Linked DNA regions of Anatilimnocola aggregata. Each later gene encodes a partner of the first gene's protein in a complex. Links are inferred from orthologs where the notes say so. Each region holds a gene or a part of one and is shown on either strand. Other genes may lie near its edges.

Region 1 (3,227 bases):
CGGTCGCCAGCAGATTCAAATCGCTCATGCGCCAGGGGCCAGCTAACTGTTCCCAGATTCGCAAGCGACGATCGTAAGGAAGTGCAGCTGAGGCGATGCCCGCGAGAATCACGCCACGCAATAAGAACGGATGCACCGATAGCGACAATTCGGTACCACCGACCAGCCCGCACGCAGCCACCACGCCATAGTCGCGCAGTTGCCGCACAATGGTCGTCAAGGTTTGTCCTCCCACGGTATCGACCGCGGCTGCCCAGCGCGCCGAGAGGAGCGGTTTAGTTGTTGCATTTAGTACTTCGTCACGTCCGATGACTTGCTTCGCCCCCCAACTTTGCAGTGTACTGGCCAGCTGCGATTTGCCTGTGACGGCAACCACTTGATAACCAAGTTGCGCGAGCAACTTTACTGCCAGCGAACCGACCCCGCCGGTTGCGCCAGTCACGACCACTTCGCCTGCGTCGGGAGCAATTCCGTTTGTTATCAAGGCCTGCACGCACTGCGCGGCAGTAAAGCCAGCCGTGCCGAGAATCATGGTTTCCTTCAGCGAAAGTCCGGCGGGAAGTGGAACGATCCAATCGGCCGGAATGCGAACAAATTGCGACCAACCGCCCCAATGTCCTGCTCCCAGATCGTTGCCCGTGATGACCACACTTTGCCCGGGCAGAAATCTCGGGTTGGTGCTCGCTTCGACGATGCCCGCTGCATCAATGCCCGGCACATGAGGCAACGTGCGTACGACTCCCGGATGACCTCCGGCGGCCAGCGCGTCCTTGTAGTTGAGCGATGAGTACTCCACTCTGACCAGCACTTCATCGGCCCCCAGCGCATCAAACGGCAGTGAGCAGACTCCGCGCGTCACCTTGCCGGCCGCATCTTTTTCCACATAAAAGCAAGTGAAGTTGTCGATCATCAGAAACTCCAGGGAGAGGGATGTTGTCCGGCGCAAGTGTCCCCTACGCGGGAGAGGGAGGCGCAAAGCGCCCGAACGCAAGTCAGCACCTTGACGTAGGTTGTTCCCGCAGCATGAGTTACGGCTACTGGCTGGTACCAGCCCAGGTTGACAGCACAATCGCAAGACACCTAGAATCTGGAATTCTTCGGCGAGTTTGAAAGACTGATGGAACCAACGGTCGAAGTCAGCATTTCTTCAGCAGTTGGTGTTTACCGCAGTGAAAGGAATTATCTCCTTGGCGGTATAACTCAGTAACTCGATCGGTCGAAGATCTAACCTGTCCATCTAGCCGTCAAAGTCAACGTAACCTCGCAAGATTATACCCGTCGCTGCTGCCCGGTTTGGGCGGCTCAAAGGAGCACACCATGGGCGCCAATGTAGTCGAAATCAACGATACCAATTTCCAAGCCGAAGTGATCTCGAGCGATCAACCTGTGCTCGTCGACTTCTGGGCTCCCTGGTGCGGACCATGCCGTAAAATCGCGCCCATGATTGACGAATTGGCTTCGGAAAACGTCGGTAAGGCCAAAGTCGGTAAAGTGAATGTCGACGACAGCCAGTCGTCGGCCATGCAGTACGGAATCGAAGCGATTCCCACACTGATCATTTTCCACAAGGGCCAACCGGTGCAACGCTTTCAAGGCATTCCCAATAAGGCCCGTGTGCAAGAAGCGCTCGACGCCGCCAAGGCGTAAGTAGCGAACCTGTACGCGACTAAGTCAAAGCAAACCGGCCCGTGAATCTCGAATTCGCGGGCTGGTGTCGTTTCTTGGCTAAGCAGAGTTGGGATTGGTAGTGTGATGCTGTCAGCATGCCTAGTAAGATGACCATGGTCGTCCTCTCATCGACTTTGCACCCACAGGCAGCCGCATGACCACCGCCGATTTGCAAGCCGTTCATCAACTGCACGAAGCCTACGGCCAGATCACGCGCGAGCTGAGCAAGGTGGTTGTCGGGCAGCAATCGGTGATTGAGCAACTGCTCGTGGCGATGTTTTCGCGCGGCCATTGCTTGCTCGTAGGTGTGCCCGGCCTGGCGAAAACGCTCATGATTCGGAGCGTGGCCGATGCCTTAGCGTTGCAATTCAGCCGCGTGCAGTTCACGCCCGACCTGATGCCATCGGATATCACCGGCACCGAAGTGATTCAAGAAGATAAGAGCACCGGGCAGCGAGTGTTTCGCTTTCTACCTGGTCCGATCTTCGCCAACATCGTCCTCGCCGATGAAATCAATCGCACGCCCCCCAAGACCCAGGCAGCTCTGCTCGAAGCGATGCAAGAGAATCAAGTGACTGTCGGTGGCCAGCGGCATTTGCTTCCCGAACCGTTCTTTGTGCTCGCCACGCAAAACCCGATTGAGCAAGAAGGAACTTACCCGCTACCTGAAGCTCAACTCGACCGGTTCATGTTCCACGTTTGGGTCGATTATCCGAGCATGGAGGAAGAGCTGGAAATCGTCAAACGCACGACGGCGGAGCAGGATTTCAAGATCGTCCCCACCCTCTCAGCCGAACACATTCAGCAGCTCGTTCGCATCGTGCGGAAAGTTCCCGTGGCCGATCACGTCGCCCGGTATGCATTGCAATTGGTGCGAATGACGCGGCGCAACGAACCCGATGCTCCGGCCTTTGTAAAGGACTATGTCCTGTGGGGTGCTGGTCCGCGGGCGAGTCAATATCTGGTGCTCGGTGCGAAAGCCCGCGCGGTATTGAAGGGGCGGTTGTTTGTCACGCACGAAGATATTCAGGCCATCGCCCCGCCGGTTTTGCGGCATCGCTTGAAGACCAATTTCAATGCCGATGCAGAAGGCATTACGCCCGACGAAATCGTTCGCCGTTTGATTGCCCACGTCACTCCCCCTGCCGATGAGGATCCCGCTGGTGGAAAGCTCGCCGACATCGTTCGATCCCAGGCAGCTGGCTAAGCTGCGCGGACTGCGATTGCGAGCTCGGCACGTTGTCGAGGGGTACATCGCGGGTCAGCATCGCAGCCCACTGCATGGCTACTCGATCGAGTTCGCGGAACATCGCGAATACTCGCCGGGAGACGATCTGCGCCATCTCGATTGGAAAGTCTTCGGCCGCACCGACAAGTTCTACCTGAAGCAGTACGAAGACGAGACCAACCTGCTCTGCCATCTGATTGTCGATGTCAGCGAGAGTATGACGTATCAAAGCACCAATGCCGCGATGTCTAAAGCCGAGTACGCGCAATTGCTCGCAGCTTCGATCGCCTGGCTGGTGCTACAACAGCAAGATTCGGTGGGGCTGGCAACC
Region 2 (3,113 bases), 320 kb from region 1 along the record:
GGAAGTCCAAAGCGGCGCAAGCTCACGATGGGCGACGATCAATTGACGCTAATCGAGCTCAAACATGCCACCATTCCCGACTTTGCCACGTACTATGACGCGTCGCTGATGAATCCCAAAGCGATGGTCGGCATTCTGTTGGGCTCGATGTCGGTGTTTGTGTTCTGCGCCATGACCATGAAAGCGGTGGGACGTGCGGCCAAGGGAATGGTAGAAGAGGTCCGCCGCCAGTTTAAAGAGAACCCGGGGATTATGGCGGGAACATCAATGCCCGATTACGCTCGCCCGGTGCAGATCAGCACGGTCGCTGCCCAGCGGGAAATGATTCTGCCTTCGCTCCTTGGTCTCGTGACCCCAGTCGTCATCGGTTTGCTCCTAGGGGTGGGCGGTGTGCTGGGTTTGCTGGTCGGAACGCTGGCCACGGGCTTTTGCGTGGCTGTGTTCATGTCGAACTCGGGTGGTTCGTGGGACAATGCCAAGAAGCACATCGAGGCCGGCAACTTTGGCGGCAAAAAGACGGATGCTCACAAGGCAGCTGTGGTCGGCGATACCGTCGGCGATCCCTTCAAGGACACGAGCGGCCCCAGCTTGAATATTCTCATCAAACTGATGAGCATGGTGAGCGTGGTGGCCGCCGGTCTGGTGGTTCGCTACAGCCTGGCTGCCCTCGGCATCTTCTAATCCTGCGACGAACGGGCTTGACTGGCGGGGAATCACCTCAACTCGGAGGTGCTTCCCCGCAAAGTGTCCGCTCGGAATAGTTCACTTCTACCAAACTAGCCACAGCCGCCGGTTTACGACCGGGCGGCTGTTCCTATAATCAGGCTTGATTGGTTTCACACTCTTTCAGGATGTTTCCATGCCCGAGCATGTGGTGATTATTGGCAGTGGCCCCGCTGGTTGGTCTGCCGCGATTTATGCGGCCCGCGCAAACTTGCACCCCATCGTGTTCGAAGGGGCAATCACTGAAGAGAACCGGATCTCTGGCACCTTGCCGCTGGGGCAATTGAATCTGACCACTGAGGTCGAGAACTATGCCGGTTTTCCCTCCGGGAACCTGAGCGGCTACATCAAGTCGGCCATTGATCCGGAACGGCACAACGACTTCATGATCGAAGAGCACCCGCACGCGGTGACCGGCCCAGAATTGATGAACTTAATGCGTCAACAGGCCCTCAACTTTGGCACGAAAATCGTCACCGACGACGTGGTCTCGGTCGATCTCAGCAAGCGGCCGTTCGTCATCACACCGCGCGAGGGAGAGCCAATTGAATCGCACACCATCATCGTTTCGACTGGTGCCCGGGCGAACTATCTGGGCCTGCCGTCAGAAGAGAAGTTCAAGAATCGCGGCGTAAGTGCCTGCGCGGTTTGCGACGGCGCGCTTCCTCGGTTCCGCAACAAGCCGATGGTCGTTGTCGGCGGTGGTGACTCGGCCGTCGAAGAAGCGACCTACCTCAGCAAGTACGCTTCGACCGTTCACATGCTGATGCGGCGCGATGTTTTTCGCGCCTCGAAGATCATGAAGGAACGGGCCGAAACGAATCCCAAAATCAAGATTCACTTCTTCCGCGAAGTCGACGAAGTACTCGGTGACGACAAGCCAGGTGGACCGGGCGTTACGGGCATCCGTCTGAAGAATAATCAAGACGGTACCAAGGAAGAACTTGCAGCCAGCGGCCTGTTCCTGGCGATTGGCCACACGCCAAACACGTCGTTCCTTAACGGCCAGTTGGAACTGAACGAAAAGGGATACGTGAAACTGACGCAATCGTTCCGCACTTACACCAGCGTGCCGGGCGTGTTTGCTGCGGGGGATGTTGCCGACGACTACTATCGCCAGGCGATTACATCTGCGGGAACTGGCTGTATGGCCGCTCTTGATGCCGAGCGTTTTTTGGCAGCCGAGGGTATTTAAGCGTTACGCGCGCATTGCGCGTGCCCGTCGATGGCATTCCTTGATGCGACCTTCCAATTCACTCACCACTTGCTCGTCGGTGAGTGACGCGATGAGCACCGGCGATAGCGGCTCACCGATAACGACAGCGATTCGCCCTAGCCGCGGCAGTTTTGCCGACCGCGGCCAGGCCTGATAAGCTCCGTCGAGCCCAACGGGTACGAGTGGTACTTTGCTGCGACGCGCCACACTGCAAAACCCTGACTTCAGCGACGAGACCTCGCCATCTTGCGACCGCGTCCCTTCGGGAAAGATAAGCACTTGCTCGCCTGCCTTGAGTCGGCGAAGTGTCTCCTTCAAACCGGCCAGCCCGCCTCCTTCACGGTCGATGGGAATGGCATCGAGAAAGCGAATCAGTGGGGCAAGAAGCGGATTCTTGAAGAGCGTATCGCGGGCCAGGTAGTTCATTCGCCGACTGCAGGTCAGCCCGACCAGCACCGGATCGAAATAGCTCTGGTGGTTCGAGCAGATTAGCGCGCCACCTTCCCGCGGGAAGTGCTCCGCACCTTGCCAACGCAGCCGATAAACGACGATTCCGAAAACCCGTGAAAAATTGCGGAACGCATCGTAACCGGCATGCTGAATCCAGGAGCGTTCCATACGAAGGGGATCAATCGAAGGCGGTCAAACAAGGAGGAAGGTTAAACTAGCGACAGCTTCTGCTGCCGCTCGCGAACGATGCTTTCCAACCGGACAATCACTTGTTCTGTACTCAAACCATCGGTGCACACATCAATGGCATCGTCGGCCCGGCGGAGCGGACCAAATTCACGCTGCATATCTCGCCGGTCGCGGTCGTTGATCTGTCGCAGCACTTCCTCCCAAGATATTTGCTCGCCCCGCGCTTGCAACTCCGTGTGCCGGCGAGTTGCTCGCTCTTCGGGCGAAGCAGTCAGATAAATCTTGCACTCGGCATGCGGAAACGCCACCGTTCCTTGATCGCGACCCTCGGTGACCGTATCGCTACCTTCGGCAAATTCGCGCTGCAAATGGACGAGTCGTTCGCGCACGCGGCGATTGTCAGCTGCCAGATAAACGGAAGCGGCAACCTCGCTGGTGCGAATCAGACCGGTCACATCAAAGCCATCGAGCAGTACCCGGTTGTCGTGCAGAATGAGGGACGTCCGCTGAGCCATATCGGCAATGGCGTCGGCAT

Evidence for each region.
Region 2: the proteins of trxA (region 1) and ETAA8_RS17840 are in contact, whole or in part, in a crystal structure (PDB 1F6M), measured with the Escherichia coli proteins. The link is inferred for Anatilimnocola aggregata from one-to-one orthologs.

The regions. Positions count from the first base shown.
Region 1 is NZ_CP036274.1:4,485,683-4,488,909, forward strand. What follows is about bases 78-2,982. They hold trxA (thioredoxin), read left to right. Parts: upstream 78-1,317; coding sequence 1,318-1,647; downstream 1,648-2,982. Other genes in these bases: ETAA8_RS16785 (YhdH/YhfP family quinone oxidoreductase), read right to left, coding at 78-910; ETAA8_RS16795 (AAA family ATPase), read left to right, coding at 1,823-2,875; ETAA8_RS16800 (DUF58 domain-containing protein), read left to right, coding at 2,832-2,982. Outside these bases: more of ETAA8_RS16785, read right to left, coding at 1-77; more of ETAA8_RS16800, read left to right, coding at 2,983-3,227. UniProt on the Escherichia coli protein: Participates in various redox reactions through the reversible oxidation of its active center dithiol to a disulfide and catalyzes dithiol-disulfide exchange reactions.
Region 2 is NZ_CP036274.1:4,804,590-4,807,702, reverse strand. Bases 98-2,888 are described here. They hold ETAA8_RS17840 (NAD(P)/FAD-dependent oxidoreductase), read left to right. Parts: upstream 98-859; coding sequence 860-1,918; downstream 1,919-2,888. Other genes in these bases: cmk ((d)CMP kinase), read right to left, coding at 2,599-2,888; ETAA8_RS17835 (lysophospholipid acyltransferase family protein), read right to left, coding at 1,922-2,557; ETAA8_RS17845 (sodium-translocating pyrophosphatase), read left to right, coding at 98-681. Also shown: more of ETAA8_RS17845, read left to right, coding at 1-97; more of cmk, read right to left, coding at 2,889-3,113.